DNA from 4 places in the Streptomyces sp. NPDC020965 genome. Region 2 is predicted to be linked to each of the others. Evidence: riboswitches for the same ligand, from Rfam matches in the RefSeq annotation. Region 2 holds a riboswitch; each other region holds the start of a gene.
What was found. Region 2 has a riboswitch for cyclic di-AMP ahead of ACH4S7_RS22980 (M23 family metallopeptidase). Riboswitches for the same ligand answer to the same signal wherever they lie in the genome.

Region 1 (4,204 bases), on a different contig from region 2:
TCGCGGTGGAGAACCGGTCACGGTCCTTCGCGGCCATGTCGTCCCGCCTCCCTTCCCCCGTACCCACGTACGGACGTCCCCGGACACGGTACGGGACCGTGGCCGAGGACGTCCGGACGACTGGCTGCGCACCCCCCGGCGGCTGACCTTGATCAACCGTCGGGAGGTGCGTCGCTCGACCGCCGTGGGAGACCGGCCGGCCGGGAGGACCCGGCGATCGGTCCGTGCGGGTCCGGCCCTGTGGATCAACCCTTGCGGATCAACCCCGGTGGATCAGCCCTTGCGGATCAGCGCTCGCGGATCAACCCGTGCGGATCAGCCCTTGAAGCGGGGGAACGCGCTGCGCCCGGCGTACACCGCGGCGTCGTCGAGGATCTCCTCGATGCGCAGCAGCTGGTTGTACTTGGCGACGCGCTCCGAGCGCGCCGGGGCGCCGGTCTTGATCTGACCGCAGTTGGTGGCGACGGCGAGGTCCGCGATGGTGACGTCCTCGGTCTCACCGGAGCGGTGGGACATCATGCACTTGAAGCCGCTGCGCTGGGCCAGCTCGACCGCGTCGAGGGTCTCGGTCAGCGAACCGATCTGGTTGACCTTGACGAGCAGGGCGTTGGCCGAGCCCTCGTCGATGCCGCGGGCCAGGCGCTCCGGGTTGGTGACGAAGAGGTCGTCGCCGACGATCTGGACCTTGGCGCCCAGCTTGTCGGTGAGGACCTTCCAGCCGGCCCAGTCGTCCTCGAAGAGCGGGTCCTCGATGGAGACCAGCGGGTAGGCCGCGACCAGCTCCTCGTAGTACTCGGTCAGCTCGGCGGCGGAGAGGGACTTGCCCTCGAAGTTGTACGAGCCGTCCTTGTAGAACTCGGAGGCGGCGACGTCGAGCGCGAGCGCGATGTCCTTGCCGGGGACGTAACCGGCCTCCTTGATGGCCTCAAGGATCAGGTCGAGCGCGGCGCGGTTGGAGTCGAGGTTCGGCGCGAAGCCGCCCTCGTCGCCGAGGCCGGTGGAGAGGCCCTTCTGCTTCAGCACCTTCTTGAGGGTGTGGTAGACCTCGGTGCCCCAGCGCAGCGCCTCGGAGAAGGATTCGGCGCCGATGGGCGCGATCATGAACTCCTGGATGTCCACGTTGGAGTCGGCGTGCGAGCCGCCGTTCAGGATGTTCATCATCGGAACGGGCAGCAGGTGCGCGTTCGGGCCGCCCAGGTAGCGGAAGAGCGGCAGGTCGGACGCCTCGGACGCGGCGTGCGCCACGGCGAGGGAGACGCCGAGGATGGCGTTGGCGCCGAGCGAGGACTTGTCCGGGGTGGCGTCCAGGTCGAACATCGCCTGGTCGATCAGCCGCTGCTCGGTGGCGTCATAGCCGACGAGCTCCGGGCCGATCTGCTCGATGACGGCGAGGACGGCCTTCTCGACGCCCTTGCCCTGGTAGCGGTTCGGGTCACCGTCGCGGAGCTCAAGGGCTTCGAACGCACCGGTGGAGGCGCCGGACGGAACTGCAGCACGACCCGTGCTGCCGTCGTCGAGGCCAACCTCGACCTCGACCGTGGGGTTGCCTCGGGAGTCCAGGATTTCCCGGGCTACGACGACGTCGATGGACGGCACTAGCATCTCCTTCTGGGATGTGACGCTTGGAGTGCAGGGTCTCTTTGGCCTTGCGCCACGAGCCTAACCGGCGGTGGGGCACCGACCGGCCGGTTGCCCGCCCGCTGGGACGAAAAACGCCGTGAACGGCCGCGGCGGGGGACAAAAAGAACGATGTCTACCGGTCGGTAGGAGTCGGGCGGGCGTCCGCCCGGCCGGGAGACAGAGAGAAACCCCGGTCCGGCGCGTACGGGGGAAGCGCGCCGGACCGGGGTGGCCCATTCGGCCCCGAGGGGCCCGGGGCCCGCTCCGGGTGTCGTTCCGGAGCGGCCCCGAGACCTGTCTCGGGTGTCGGCCCCGGGGGGCCGTGGGGTCAGCCGAGGTGGAGCTGCTGACCCGGGTAGATCACATCGGCGTCGTCGACGATGTCCTTGTTCAGCTCGAACAGCTTGGCCCAGCCGCCGCCCACCTTCTCGGCGGTGGCGATCGTGCTGAGGGTGTCGCCGGCCTTCACCTGGTACTCGCCGTCGCCCTTCTGGAAGCCCTTGGCCGGAGCCGGGGCCGCGGACGGGGCGGGGGCGGCGGAGCGCTCGGAGCGGGTGGTCGGGGCCTCGGCGCGCTTCTGCTGCGGCTGCGCCTGACGCTCGGACTTCTGCTCGGCCTTCGGCTGCGACTTCTGCTGGCTCTGCTGCTGCGGCTGCTGCTCGGTCGAGCCGCCGCCGTAGGTGGCCTGGGAGAGGTTCACACCACAGTTCGGCCAGGCGCCCTTGCCCTGACCGTCGAGGACCTTCTCGGCGATCCGGATCTGCTGCGACTTCGACGCCTTGTCGGCGGTGGAGGCGTACGCGGTGCCGCCGTAGCCGGCCCAGGTGGAGGCCGAGAACTGGAGGCCGCCGTAGTAACCGTTGCCGGTGTTGATCGACCAGTTGCCGCCGGACTCGCACTGGGCGACGGCGTCCCACTCGCTGGCGGTCGCGGCGGAGGCCGAGGTGGCGCCCATCAGCGGGGCGGCGACGGCGGCACCGGTGACACCGGCGAGCGTGGCGATACGGGTGGCCTTGGAGGGGCGGCGGTGCTTGCCCTTGCCGGAAAACAGCATGGTGGTCTCCTCACCGACGCCTACGAGGTGAGCTGTCGGGTTCGGGCCAAGTGAGTTGCCCGGCCGCGCGTCCTAGCGCGCGGCTTCACCCCTAGCCGGGTGGCCCACCGTCATCCTCAACGGCCGGGTCCGGCGCTTACCTTGGGTCCCCCGCTCCTGCCTTCGGCGCACTGAGCGTCGAGTACTCCCCCCGACCGACGGCAGGATTCGGCGTGACGGTCGATGGTGCCCGCGGTGGCGAGCGGTTCAGACCGTAGCCACAGTTCTCCCCGATGTTCAAAGATGAACATCGGGGAGAAATCGCCCATCCCGCTCGACCGAGAACGCACATTTCCGCAGGTCGAGCGCGGAATGACCAGTTCCAGCGGAGCCGTCGAGTCCATTTCGGCAAAGAGACCCTTGTCTCACTTCCGCAAAATTGGACAAAGGAGGACTAACTACCCCTGTTTTGCGTCGAGATCGAGGCTCTGACCGGGGTGGATGAGGTCGGGGTCGGAGCCGACGGCGGTCCGGTTCTTCTCGTACAGCGCGTTCCAACCGCCGTCGAGCTTCCGCTCCTCCGCGATGGCCCAGAGGCTGTCACCGGGCTGGACGGTGTACGAGGTGGGTGAGGCGCCCGCGCCACCGGCCGTGCCCTTGACGACCTCCACCTTCTTGTCGCCGGGCACCGTGGCGCCCACGGCGCCGTCACGGGCCGCGCCGGCACCGCGGGAGGCATGGCCGGGATCGGCCGCCCGCCGCTCGGCGGCCTCGTTGGCGGGCGACGGGGTGCCGGATGCGGTGCCGCCCGGCTCGGCGGCCTCGGTGGCCGGAGGCGGGGTGCTCGACCCGGGCACGCCCGCAGAATCCGCGGAATCCGCAGCGCCGGTCGTGCCCTCAGGCTTCTTGGTCGGCTCATCGGCGGGCTCGCCCCGGTGCTTTCCGGCACCGGCCGTCGCGGCGGCGGCGCGGTCGGCGCCGCTGCCGACGCCCTGGGTCGGGCCGGCGCCCGGGGTGGTCGACCCGGTGGCGGGCTTCGGCGTCGTCGTCGCCCCGCCCTTCTGGCCCGGGGCGGAGGGCGTCGCGGAGGCGCCACCGCTCGTCCCGTCCGTCTCGGACCGGCCCGTGGCGGCGCCCTTGTCCGTACCGGTGCTCTTGTCCGTGCCCGTGCCCGTGCTCTTGTCCGTGGCCTTGCCGGTGCCCGTGCCCGTGCTCTTCCCGGTGCCCTTCTCCGTGCCGGTGGCTCTGTCCGTGAGCCCGGCGATGCCCGCGCACGACGCCCACGCCTTCTCGCCCTGCGCGGCGAGGACCTTCTCCGCGACGGCTATCTGCTGCGAACGGCTCGCGAGGTCGGCGCGGGAGGCGTACTCCGTACCGCCGAACTCCTCCCAGACCCGCTGCGAGAGCTGGAGTCCGCCGTAGTAGCCGTTGCCGGTGTCGGCACTCCAGAGGCCACCGCTCTCACACTCCGCCACCCGGTCCCAGGCGGCGGGCTCGGCGGCGGAGGCGGAGCCGGCACCGAGGAGGGGGATCGCGATGGCCGATCCCGTC
Region 2 (4,204 bases):
TCGAAGCCGAGCCCGACGGTGTCGACGGAATCGCCACGATCATGTCGCGGGCCCTGTCCGAGGGCACCGACCAGCGCTCGGCCGAGGAGTTCGCGGCCGAGCTGGAGCGCTGTGGCGCCACCCTCGACTCGCACGCGGACCACCCCGGTGTGCGGGTCTCGCTTGAGGTGCCGGTCTCCCGGCTGCCCAAGGCGCTGGGGCTGCTCGCCGAGGCGCTGCGCGCGCCCGCCTTCCTCGACACCGAGATCGAGCGGCTGGTGCGCAACCGGCTGGACGAGATCCCCCACGAGCTGGCCAACCCCGGCCGCCGCGCGGGCATGGAGCTGTACAAGCACCTCTTCCCGTCCTCGCTGCGGATCTCCCGTCCCCGGCAGGGCACCGAGGAGACGGTCTCCCGGATCGACTCCAAGGCCGTACGGGCGTTCTTCGACGCCCATGTGCGGCCCGCCACCGCCACGGCGGTGATCGTCGGCGATCTCACCGGGGTCGACCTCGACGCCGTCCTCGCGGACACCCTCGGGGCCTGGACGGGCGACACCGCCGCGCCCCGCCCCGTACCGCCGATCACCGGCGACGACACGGGCCGCGTGATCATCGTGGACCGGCCGGGCGCGGTGCAGACCACGCTGCTGATCGGCCGGATCGGGCCGGACCGGCACGACCGGGTGTGGGCGGCCCAGGTGCTCGGCACCTACTGCCTCGGCGGCACCCTCACCTCCCGGCTGGACCGGGTGCTGCGGGAGGAGAAGGGCTACACCTACGGCGTACGGGCCTTCGGGCAGGTGCTGCGTTCCGCGCCCGACGGGTCGGGCGCCGCGCTGCTCGGCATCAGCGGTTCGGTGGACACGCCCAACACCGGTCCGGCGCTGGAGGACCTGTGGAAGGTGCTGCGCACGCTGGCGGCCGAGGGGCTCACCGACCCCGAGCGCGATGTCGCCGTGCAGAATCTGGTGGGGGTGGCCCCGCTGAAGTACGAGACGGCGGCCTCCGTCGCGGGCACGCTGGCCGACCAGGTCGAACAGCACCTCCCGGACGACTACCAGGCGCTGCTGTACCAGCGGTTGGCCGAGACGGGCACCGTGGAGGCGACGGCCGCGGTCGTCAACGCCTTCCCGCAGGACCGGTTGGTGACGGTGCTGGTGGGTGACGCGGCGCAGATCGCGGAGCCGGTCAGGGCCCTCGGGATCGGCGAAGTGACGGTCGTCACAGGCTGACTGACGCCGCCCCCGCTGGCGCCGCGGCGGCACGGGACTGTGGAACCCCGGCACCTGACGGTGTCGGGGTTCTGTCATATGACCGTTTTGGGTGTTAGTTGACCGTCTGGCCTGTGGCATGTCCAACAAAACCGGCCCGGTGTTTGGTGATCGAAAGTCGTGCCGCTTAGCGTCAGTGCGGCTGTTCGCCGGTCGTACGCCGCAACCGCGGCACGGACAGCCATCGCCGAATCCCCACGGGCGTGAGCCCGGGGAACCGGGGACCCAGTCCCTCTGGGGTGAATCGGACACCTTCGCACCACGCGGAGGGGCCCGTAGGAGACCTTCCTGCTCCGAACCCGTCAGCTAACCCGGTAGGCGAGAAGGAAGGAAAGGAACAGCCTCTTCATGGCGTTCGCCCGTTCCACCGGGAAACACCGTGCCCCGGGCCGTATGACGCGCAAGAGCGCGAGCATCGCCGGTGTCTGCACCCTCGCCACCACCGGCGTCGTCGGAACCCTCGCGTCCCCCGCGTTCGCCGCCGAGACCGGCACCACCGGGGTCGAGGACACCGGGATGACGCAGATCCTGACCGAGGAGATCCTCACCGCGGAGACCCTCGCCGCCGAGGTCGCCGACCAGGCCGCCGCCCAGAAGCAGGAGGCCGCCGACGCCGTCGCGCGGGCGAAGCGGATCGCGGACGAGGCCCAGCGCAAGGCCGAGGCCCGCGCCCAGGAGATCCGCGAGGCCAAGGAGCGCGCAGCGCGCGCCGCCGAGCGCGAGCGGCTCGCCTACCGGCTCCCGGTCGCGGGCTCCGGCGTCTCCACCGACTACGGCACCGGTGGCTCGCTCTGGTCCTCCGGTAGCCACTCCGGCATCGATTTCCACGCCTCCTCCGGCACCACCGTGATGGCCGTCGGCGCGGGCACCGTCGTGGAGGCCGGCTGGGGCGGCGCGTACGGCCAGAACGTCGTGCTGCGGATGCAGGACGGCTCGTACACGCAGTACGGGCACCTGTCGGCGGTCACCGTCGCCGTCGGGCAGAGCGTCATGCCGGGCGAGCGGATCGGCCTCGCGGGCTCGACGGGCAACTCCACCGGACCGCATCTGCACTTCGAGGCCCGTACCGGCGCCGAGTACGGGACGGACATCAATCCGGTCTCCTATCTGCGCGCCCACGGCGTGAAGGTCTGACACCCGCGCCCTGCACCGGCCGCCGCGCGCCCCCGCGCGACACCGCCCGCTCCGTACCGAGGACCCTGGCAGCTCCGCGCCGGGGTCCTCGGCCTTTCGTTGGGTTCGTTGGGTTTGTCGGGTCTGCGGGGTCGCCAGGTTTATCGGATCAGTCGGATCAGGTCGACCGGAATGTATCCATGGCCGGAAGAGGACTTCCCTGTCTATGGGGCTATGGGTCTATGAGTCTGTGGGGCTATGGGTGACCGTCCCTATCGGCAAACGCCGACCGTTGGCATAGAGTCGCCGAATGCGTTTCCAGTGACGGCGTTTCACGCGGATTACAGCGGAGGTTCGGTCATGCGCATTCCCGCGCAGTCGGTGAGTACGGCGATCCGCGACGACATCGTCTCCGGTGTGTTCCGACGCGGCGAGCGGCTCGCCGAGGAGCAACTGGCGCGGCGCTACGGAGTCTCCCGGGTTCCCGTGCGCGAGGCCCTGCGGACCCTGGAGGCGGAGGGCTTCGTCGTCACCCGGAGGCACGCCGGCGCCTGCGTCGCCGAACCCACCGAGCAGGACGCCGTCGACCTGCTGGAGGTCCGTGCCCTGCTGGAGCCGCTGGGGGCGGCGCGGGCCGCCGTGCGTCGGACCGAGGCTCATCTGAAGGTGCTGCGGGGCTTGGTGCGGCTGGCCCAGGACCGGGCGCGGCGAGGCCAGGGGGAGGACCTACGGGCGTTCGGCGGCTGGTTCCAGGAGACCCTCGCACATGCCTCCGGCAGCCCCGGGCTGACTGCACTGCTCACTCAGCTCCGGCACCGGATCGCCTGGATGTACGTCGTGGAGCCGTCGGCCGGGTCCGTTGAGTCCTGGGCGGAGCGCGGCGCGATCGTGGACGCGGTGGCGCGCGGGGACGCGGACCGGGCGCGGGCGCTGAGCGCGGCGCACGCCGCGCGGACGATGGGGGCGCACCGGTTGCGCACTCCCGACCCGGCGGTGGTTTCGCAACATGCCGTAAACACGAGGAGTGCCCGCCATTAACAGTCACGGCGTATACAAAGACGGTGTGCCGTTCGGCGGGGGGTATTCGTGGGTCGATCGTGAATGCGGGATGAATTCAACAGAATGCGGACGGGCGGGCGGGCGCGACCGTGATGCGATTCGCGTCGCCCGGATTCCGCTGAGGGATATTGTGGCGGCCCGCCCGGAATTCCTTGGGAGGGTGCGAAGGTGCGCGAGTCCGCCCGGGGGTGTCGGCGGGTGTGCGGGTACCCCGGTCGAGGGCACCGGCCGCGCCCTGTTCTCCCGGTGTGCCCCCGGATCGGGTGCGTACGGCGGGTGCGTCGGAAGTCTCCGCGGGCGCGGGTGCGGGACCGTCACCGCGGGCGGGGGTGCCCGTCCGTCACCGCGGTCGGCCGGGAACGCGACGGAGCCGCGGTGTGCCGGGAACACGACGGAGCCGCGGTCTCCCCACAGGGGTTCCGCGGCTCCGGGCGACCCGGGGTGAGGCGGTGGGTCAGACCGTCTCGGGGAGCTCGTTGAGGCCCTCGGCCACCAGCTTGGCCAGTCGGTCCAGAGCGGCGTCGGCACCGTCCGCGTCGGAGGCGAGCACGATCTCCTCGCCGCCCTGCGCGCCCAGGCCGAGCACGGCCAGCATCGAGGCGGCGTTGACCGGGTTGCCGTCGGACTTGGCGATCGTGACCGGCACGCCGGAAGCCGTCGCGGCACGGACGAAGATGGAAGCGGGTCGGGCGTGCAGGCCCTCGGCCCAGCCGACGTTGACGCGGCGCTCAGCCATTGTGTTGCCCCTCGGGTCTCAGCGGTCAAGACTTTCTGGTTGT
Region 3 (4,204 bases), on a different contig from region 2:
CAGCGCGACGAGGTCGCCGCCGTCCACTACCCCGGGCTGCCCGGGAACCGCTGGCACGAGGCCGCGCGCCGCTATCTGCCCCGCGGGGCGGGCGCCGTCCTCGCCTTCGAGCTGCGGGACGGGGTGGAGGCGGGCAAGCGGTTCGTCGACGGCGTCGAGCTGTTCAGCCACCTGGCCAACATCGGCGACGTCCGCAGCCTGATCATCCATCCGGCCTCCACCACGCACAGCCAACTCGACCCCGAGCAGCTCGCCGCCACCGGCACCTCCCCCGGCCTGGTCCGGCTCTCGGTCGGCATCGAGAACGTCGTCGACCTCAAGGCCGATCTCGACGCCGGTTTCCGCGCGGCCAAGGGCGCCTCCTGAACGCCCCGACCGAAGCCGCCCGGCGCTCCGCCCTCCTGCCGCCCGCCACCGGCGCGTGGCAGGAGGGCGACCCGGCGGGCGGGCGCCGGTGGGTCGAGCTGCGCGAACCGCTGCCGCTGGAGGCGGGCGGCGAACTCCCGGGCGTACGGATGGCGTACGAGACCTGGGGGCGCCCGGCGGCGGACGGCTCCAACGCCGTCCTCGTCCTGCACGCCCTGACCGGTGACAGCCATGTCACCGGTCCTCCGGGGCCCGGACATCCCACCCCCGGCTGGTGGGACGGGCTGATCGGCCCCGGCCGGGCGCTGGACACCGACCGCTGGTTCGTGGTCGCGCCCAATGTGCTCGGCGGCTGCCAGGGCACCACCGGCCCCTCCTCGTACCGGACCGAGGGACAGCGGTGGGGCGGCGCCTTCCCCTATCTGACCACCCGGGACCAGACGGCGGCCGAGGCCGCACTCGCCGATCTGCTCGGTATCGAGCGCTGGGCGCTGGTGGTCGGCGGCTCGATGGGCGGGATGCGGGCGCTGGAGTGGGCGGTGAGCAGCCCGGCGCGGGTCGACGCGCTGCTGCTGCTCGCCAGCACCGCCGCCGCCAGCGCGGAGCAGATCGCCTGGTCCGGGATACAGCTCCGGGCCATCCGGACGGATCCGAACTGGCGCGGCGGTGACTACCACGACGCCGGCCCCGGGCGGGGGCCGCACGAGGGGTTGGGGCTGGCCCGGCGGCTCGCCCATGTGACGTACCGCAGCGAGGCCGAACTCGACACCCGCTTCCGGCGCGCACCCCAGGGGTCGGAGGACCCGTGGCGCGGTGGTCGTTATCAGGTGGAGTCCTATCTCGACCACCATGCGGCCAAGCTGGTGCGGCGTTTCGACGCGGGCAGCTATGTGGTGCTGACCGAGGCGATGAACGGCCATGACATCGGTCGGGGCCGGGGCGGCACGACGGCCGCGTTGCGTCGGGTCGGCGCCCGGACGCTGGTGGCCGGGGTCGACTCCGACCGTCTCTATCCCCTGGCGCAGCAGCGGCGGCTCGCGGCGGGCATTCCCGGCGCCGACCGGGTGCGGGTGGTGGAGTCCCCGTACGGGCACGACGGGTTCCTCATCGAGACGGAGCAGGTCGCGGCGCTCGTGGCGGAGCTGGTCGGAGGGTAGTACGGCGACGGACCGTGGGCGGGGGCCCCGGGGGCCACCCGTCGGCCCCGGCCCCAGGTCCGCGCCTGGGGCCCCGCGCTCAGGGCTCGGGGCTTCGGCGCGGCCCGCGCCACCCAAAAGGTGCACAAGGTCCCATAAGTCGTGAACTCCCCCTTACGGGCAATTCCCCATTTCATTCATGAAATCATCCGGCGGATCATTTCCATCGGATAACAAGAGCATTCGTGACGGGAGTCACTCCTCCTCGTCATTTCGATCATTCCCGGATGACGCATCCCCCTTTCCTGAAAGTTAGTTGGGCATTTCGACGAACAGCGAAAGTGCGGAGTTCTACGATTCGACGTTGATCCAAATCGACGCGTATCAAAATTCGCGCCTTGTTCCGCACGGACCGCTCGTCTACGGTCTCCTCAAATCTGGACGGACCGCCGAATCCTGCCACCGTCCAGCACTCGAACCCACTCATCCACGGCAGGAGCGGGGGAACCAGGTAAGCGCCGTTCCATCAGCGAACGGCTTGGGGTTAAGTCGCGCCATCGCGGTGCGGCCGGACATCTCCAGTCCGAATCCGACAGCTCACCTCGCAGGCGACGGAGAGGAATTCACCATGCCTGCACACGGTAAGCACCGCCGCGCCAAAAACAGTTCTTTCGGCAAGAGGATCATGGCCCTGGGAGTGGGAGGTGCGGTACTCGCCCTGCCAGTCTGGGGCGCCACCACCGCCCATGCGGCCCCGGCCACGGCGTCGGCGACCCACTCCGTGGTCGCCGGTGACACCCTCGCGTCGATCGCGGAGCAGCACGGGATCGACGGCGGCTGGCAGTGGCTGTACGAGGCCAATCGCGAGGCGCTCGGTGACGATCCCGGGGTGCTCCGCCCCGGGCTGACGCTGGCCATCGGCTGGGCTCCGGAGAGCACCGGCGCGAGCGAGGCGGACGCCACCACGGAAGCCGCCGAACCCGCCGCCGCTACCGAACCCGCCGCCGAGCCCGCGGCCGAAGCCGCCCCTGCGAGTGCGCCGGAGGCCGCCTACACCGACGACCTCGACGGCTGGATCAAGGAATCCCTGGCCGTCCTGGCCGAGCACGGCATCCCCGGCAGCTACGAGGGGATCCACCGGAACATCATGCGCGAGTCGTCGGGCGACCCGCAGGCGATCAACAACTGGGACTCCAACGCGGCGGCCGGCACTCCGTCCAAGGGCCTGCTCCAGGTCATCGACCCCACCTTCGAGGCGTACCACGTGCCCGGCACCTCGCTGGACAGCTTCGACCCGGTCGCCAACATCACCGCCGCGTGCAACTACGCGGCCGACCGGTACGGCTCGATCGACAACGTCTTCGGTCCCTACTGACACCCCGGCACCGACGACCCCGGCACCCCTCGCGGGAGTGAACACGCCGGTCGGGTGCGCCTCGGAGCGCCCCCGGCCGGCACCCGTGCATCATGCCCCGGTGCGGCCCGCGGCCCTGAGCCGCAAGGTCTCCTCCCGGGTGACCGGGGCGGCGGCCCGGAGGAACTCCACGACGGTCCGGAGTTCGTCCTCGCCGTACTTCTCGCAGAGCCGCCCCAGCGACCGGGTGAGGCCCTCGAAGAGCGGGCCGATCCGGTCCTCCGCCTGGGGCAGCAGAGTGACCACGACCCGTCGGCGGTCCAGCGGGTCCTTCGCGCGCCGGACATAGCCGCCCGCCTCCAGCCGGTCGACCACACCGGTGATCGCGCCGGTGGTGACGCCGTTCTCGCCGGCCAGCTCGCCCGCGCTCATGGCCCCCCGCCGGACCAGGGCGCCCAGACAGCTCAGATCGAGAACGCTCATCCTCAGCCGGTCCGCGACCGCCTGATGGAAGAGCACGGTCCGGGAGACCAGGGCGCGCAGCTCCGCGTCGAGCGCGCTCGCCAGTCCCTCACGGTCGGTCTCGGTCGCACCGCCGACCCAGGTCGCGATCTCGATATCGCGGTCGCCGTCGCTCGCCATAGGTCACGTCCTCCGCGTCGCCCCCGCCCGATCATCGCCGTCCGGGCGGATTCTCCCGCCGTGTCGGCCCGTGGCACATGGCTGAATTCCCGTGCCGCGGGGGTCCCCCCGGGGGGGCGCGGCCGAGTCAGCGCCGGGGCGCGGGGAAGGCGACGGGGCTGCGGAGACCGGCCCGGTTCACGGCCCGTAAGCCGAAGAAGACATTGTCCTTGGAGAGGTCCACGGTGTGGCGGGTGGTGTCCCCGACCCGGACGATATGGGTCCATTCGGCGTCGGTGGTCTCCCGCCAGACGATCTCGTACCCAGCCAGATCGCTCTCCCGGCCACGCTGCCAGACCAGTTCGGTGGCGTTGGTCAGCCCGCTGGTGACGATGCCGACCTCGCGGGGGGTGCCGGGGGCCTGTGCCAGTGTCCACAGGGCGGCGGCGTTGACCTTGGCCACCCGGGCAATGTAATCGAAGTCGCAGAACTCGGGGAGGTCCCCGTACTGCTTGCCGTCCACCGTACGGACGTCCTGGTGCTGGTGGGCGAAGTCCTCGGCCGGCTCGGTGAAACGGGCCGCGGGGAAGCCGCGTTCGAGGAACGGGATGTGGTCGCCGCCGCGCAGATAGCGGTCGCGGCGGTGGACGATCCGCACCCGCATTCCGGTGGCGTCGTTGTCGGCCACATCGCGGACGAAGCGGGCGAGCTGCCGGGAGGGCGAGTC
Region 4 (4,204 bases), on a different contig from region 2:
GCGCTGTCACAGGGGCAGCAGGTCGGGACGTTTCGCCGCCACATGGTCACCGGAGCTCTGGCCGCGCAGCCGGCGCCCGAACCAGGGCACCAGATGCTCACGCGCCCAGTGGATGTCGTCGCGCCGCACCTCAAGGGTGCCGCGCGGCGGTAGCGGGGGCCAGGGCTGATCCGGGTCGGCCGGCACGTCGATCCCCAGCACCTGCGCGGCACGGAGCGCGACCCGGGTGTGCCCCTCCGGGGAGAGATGCAGCCGGTCGCGGTCCCAGGCCCGGCGGTCCTGGACCGATCTGAGCGACCACAGGTCGAGTACGGGGCAGTCGTACCGGTCGGCGATGGACCGCACATGTGCGCTGTACGTGGCTATCCTGCCGCGCAGGTGGCGCAGGACCGGGACGCCTCGGGTGTCGAATCCGGTGGTCACCATGACCGTGCCGACGGCGTTGGTCAGATCGGCCACCGCCCGCTCGAAGCGCTCGGCCACGGCGTCGGGGTCGCTGCCCGGTCGAATGATGTCGTTGCCCCCGGCGCAGAACGTCACCAGGTCAGGGGCGAGTTCCCGGGCCCTCGGCACCTGCTCCGCGACGATCTGGTCGAGCAGTCGGCCCCGTACCGCCAGATTGGCGTAGCGGAAGGGGTGTTCCGGCGCGCGGTCGGCGAGCAGGACCGCGAAACGGTCCGCCCAGCCCAGGTACGTCCCGGCGGGGCCGGGGTCGCCGACGCCTTCGGTGAAGCTGTCACCGATCGCCGCGTACGACCCGATTCCGCCGGGCGTCCCTGCTCTCGAAGTTCTCACGTCTTGTGCCACGAGAACTCATCCTGACCTCGCGGATGTGACCTACGCGACCGTAAGGAGGGGTTGACGGGGGGTGATCTTTACCACCGGGTCCGATTCCGGTGGGTGGGAATACGCCAGAATCCCCGCGTACCACCGGGGCGGCACACGGGGATTCGGGGATTCACCCGATACGGGCGGGGCTGGCGGGCTCGCGCGGGGTCAGGTGTGACGCGGACCGTTCATCCGGTGCCCTCCGCTGGGGGGCAGCGGTGATGCCGTCGGTTCAGAGGGAGACACCGTGCTGGCGCAGGTACGCCACCGGGTCGATGTCCGAGCCGTAGTCGGGACCGGTGCGGATCTCGAAGTGCAGGTGCGGGCCGCTGGAGTTGCCGGTGGAGCCGGAGAGGCCGATCTGCTGTCCGCCGGTCACGCTCTGCCCGGCCGACACGGCGAGGGAGGAGAGGTGGGCGTACTGGGAGTAGGTGCCGTCGGTGTGCTGGATGACGACCTCGTTGCCGTAGGAACCGCTCCAGCCCGCGGAGACGACACTGCCCGGGCCGACGGACCGGACGGTGGTGCCGGTGGCCGCCGCGAAGTCGACACCGGTGTGGTAGCCGCTGGACCACATGGCGCCGGAGGCGCGGTAGGAGGTGGTGACACCACCGGATTCGAGCGGGGTGGTGTAACCGGAACCGGCGGCGGCGGGGGCGGCCGGTGTCTCCGCGGTGTCCGACGCGGTCTGGCTCGCGCCGTCGCTCTCGGCGGGGGCCGCCGCGGCCGGGGCGGGCTCGACCTCCGGAGTCGCCGGGGCGGCGGACCGGGACGCGGGCTCCGGGGTGGCCTCCGTCCGCTGCGACGGCACCGCACCGCCGGTCGCCTTGGCGATGGCGAGTTCGACGCCCGGGTGGATCAGCGCGGGGTCCCCGCCGACGACCTTGCGGTTGTCCTCGTAGAGCCGCTGCCAGCCACCGTCGACCCGCTGCTCGTCGGCGATCTTGGACAGATGGTCACCGGCGACCACCCGGTAGACGGCTGCGGACTTCTCCGCCGCCTTCTCCGCCACCGGGGCGGCGGCGGGGGCCTTGGTCACCTGCGCGGTGGCGGAGGCCGGCCGCTCCGCCGCGTGGGCGCCGGCCGCGCCCAGCAGTGGCAGGGCGATGGCGGCGCCACCGGTACCCGCGGCGACGAATCCGCGGGTGAGGGGGCTGGTCCTGGTACGGCGGTGCTTACCCTTTCCGGGCATGGCGTTGCTTCCTCTCCGACGCCTGCGAGGTGAGCTGTCGGGTTCGGGCTGGAGATGCCCGGCCGCGCGACTGCGCGACTTCACCCCAAGCCGTCCGGATGCCCGGATCGGCGTACTGACTGGGTCCCCCGCTCCTGCCATGCGTGGATATGCGAATGGGGTTCCGGTCGGCGGCAGGATGAGGCGGTCCGCCCGGATTGCCGTGACCGTAGACGAGCGCCACAGACCTGAACAAGCCACTCCGCTTTCACTGTCAAGATCGATTCACCGGCGGACCGGAATTTCCGGTCACCCTCCGTGGAACCGGAAAGGCCAACTACCCACCCCGCGTCGATATCGGCCGCGCGTCCGGCGGCACGGAACGTCACGAATATGATCCTGCTCACGAGCGAGGCCCCATCTCCCCTATAGATGGGGCACGTTACCCTTAAACGACCAATTCGGTCAGAAGTGCAGAATGTGGCTCTTAGTGGCGGCGGGGTGAGGGATCCGGGGGTCCGGTACCCCCGGCCGGATGAGGTGCCGACCCCGCGGGTGGCCCGGCGCCGCCGCCCCCGCCCGGTAGCCGCTGGCCGCTGGCCGACCCGTGCCGAGGACCGGGTGACCGCACAGGCCGGGGACCGGGCACGGCGGTGTCGTATCGTCGGGAACACGCCATCGTCGGCGAGCCGCGCCGGCAGTGACCTCCAGGAGCCTTTGTGACACAGCAGCTGCCGCGGGTCCCGTCGACCGAACCCGAGCTGACCGGGGTTCGCAACTTCCGAGACGTGGGCGGACTGCCGACCGTGGACGGCCGGCAGGTGCGGTACGGAGCCCTCTACCGCAGCGGTCACCTCGCCAACGCGACCGCGAGCGATGCCGCGTTCCTCGCCACACTGGGGCTGCGCACGGTCTTCGACTTCCGGAACTCGGCCGATATGCGGCTGGAGGGTCCCGATATCGACCTGCCCGGGGTGCGGAATCTGAATCTGCCCCTCAGCGACCCGGCCGACGGCGCCGACTTCTGGCTGATGGTGCGCGAGGGCGATCTCGACCAGCTCCGGTCGATCCTGGCGGACGGCAGGGCGGCGGACCGGATGGCGGAGTCGTACCGGACGATGATCACCGGGCGCACCGGGGAGCACAGCCGGGTGCTGCACGCGCTCGCCGAGGACAGCGTCCCGGCACTCATGCACTGCGCGGCGGGCAAGGACCGCGCCGGGCTCTCGATAGCGGTGTCCCTGCTCGCGGTCGGGGTGGAGCGGGAGGCGATCGAGGCGGACTACCTCAAGTCCAACGAGCCGCACCGGCGTTATCTGGTGCGTCGCCGGGACAACTCGCCGGCCGGGATGTCGGCGGAGGTGATGGAGCTGCTGAACCCGCTCTTCGACGCGCGCGCCGCTTATCTGAACGCCGCCTTCGATGCGATCGAGCAGACCTGGGGCACCACCGAGCGCTATCTGACGGACGGGCTGGGGGTCTCCCCCGAGACCCGGGCGCGGCTGCGGGAGCGACTGCTCGACGGGGCGTGACCGCGTCCGTCCCCCTTCACGGAGGGTTCGCGAATTCACGGAGGTTCGCGAATTCACGGAGGGTTCGCGAATTCCACGGGAGGCTCGCGACGGGTGGGCGCCGGTCGACCCTGGGTTACTTGGCGCCCATCTCGAAGAGGAGATAGAGGAACCCGGCGAACACATGGCCCGCGATCAGGTAGGCGAAGAGGCGGATCACCAGACCCCGGGGGAACTTCCCCTCCTCTTTGGCGGCGGCCTTCGAGGAGACCGCGGGGCTCTCGGGCGCGGCGGGGTTCTGGGGTGCGGGGCTCTCGGACATGGCGGGCCTCTCTTCTCGTACCGGCGGACCGGCGTCAGCTGTGGTGCGGATGGAGGTCGGGGCTCTGGAGCAGGGTGTGGACGAAGAGCATCTCGGCGCCGTCGCGGGTGGCGGCCGCGATGCGGTGGGGGGTGAGCGAGTCGAAGTGCGCGCTGTCCCCGGGGCCGAGTTCGTGCACGGCCTCGCCGAGGGTGAGCCGCACCCGGCCGTCGAGGACATGGATCCACTCCTCGCCGGGATGGACCCGTACCAGATCGCCCTGCGCGCCGTAAGGGACGACGAGCCGGAGCGCCTGCATGGCCCGGCCAGGGGCGCCCACCTGGTGATACGTCCAGCCGTCGGCTGCCGCGGGCTCCCGGCGGCCGGCCCGGA

Region 1: another riboswitch for cyclic di-AMP. It lies ahead of ACH4S7_RS28255 (transglycosylase family protein); the one in region 2 lies ahead of ACH4S7_RS22980 (M23 family metallopeptidase).
Region 3: another riboswitch for cyclic di-AMP. It lies ahead of ACH4S7_RS15270 (transglycosylase SLT domain-containing protein); the one in region 2 lies ahead of ACH4S7_RS22980 (M23 family metallopeptidase).
Region 4: another riboswitch for cyclic di-AMP. It lies ahead of ACH4S7_RS14665 (peptidoglycan DD-metalloendopeptidase family protein); the one in region 2 lies ahead of ACH4S7_RS22980 (M23 family metallopeptidase).

The regions. Positions count from the first base shown of each region.
Region 1 is NZ_JBIRRE010000010.1:244,167-248,370, reverse strand. It holds gene ACH4S7_RS28265 (septum formation initiator family protein) at 1-37, opposite strand, end outside; gene eno (phosphopyruvate hydratase) at 316-1,602, opposite strand; gene ACH4S7_RS28255 (transglycosylase family protein) at 1,949-2,674, opposite strand; cyclic di-AMP (ydaO/yuaA leader) riboswitch at 2,677-2,852, opposite strand; gene ACH4S7_RS28250 (transglycosylase family protein) at 3,112-4,204, opposite strand, start outside.
Region 2 is NZ_JBIRRE010000007.1:396,053-400,256, reverse strand. It holds gene ACH4S7_RS22985 (M16 family metallopeptidase) at 1-1,214, shown strand, start outside; cyclic di-AMP (ydaO/yuaA leader) riboswitch at 1,429-1,589, shown strand; gene ACH4S7_RS22980 (M23 family metallopeptidase) at 1,602-2,387, shown strand; gene ACH4S7_RS22975 (GntR family transcriptional regulator) at 2,727-3,404, shown strand; gene ACH4S7_RS22970 (HPr family phosphocarrier protein) at 3,880-4,161, opposite strand.
Region 3 is NZ_JBIRRE010000004.1:338,315-342,518, forward strand. It holds gene ACH4S7_RS15260 (bifunctional o-acetylhomoserine/o-acetylserine sulfhydrylase) at 1-366, shown strand, start outside; gene ACH4S7_RS15265 (homoserine O-acetyltransferase) at 363-1,523, shown strand; cyclic di-AMP (ydaO/yuaA leader) riboswitch at 1,940-2,126, shown strand; gene ACH4S7_RS15270 (transglycosylase SLT domain-containing protein) at 2,131-2,877, shown strand; gene ACH4S7_RS15275 (MarR family winged helix-turn-helix transcriptional regulator) at 2,968-3,498, opposite strand; gene ACH4S7_RS15280 (M28 family metallopeptidase) at 3,626-4,204, opposite strand, start outside.
Region 4 is NZ_JBIRRE010000004.1:194,343-198,546, forward strand. It holds gene ACH4S7_RS14660 (SGNH/GDSL hydrolase family protein) at 7-807, opposite strand; gene ACH4S7_RS14665 (peptidoglycan DD-metalloendopeptidase family protein) at 1,061-2,020, opposite strand; cyclic di-AMP (ydaO/yuaA leader) riboswitch at 2,025-2,184, opposite strand; gene ACH4S7_RS14670 (tyrosine-protein phosphatase) at 2,719-3,531, shown strand; gene ACH4S7_RS14675 (DUF6126 family protein) at 3,647-3,832, opposite strand; gene ACH4S7_RS14680 (helix-turn-helix domain-containing protein) at 3,867-4,204, opposite strand, start outside.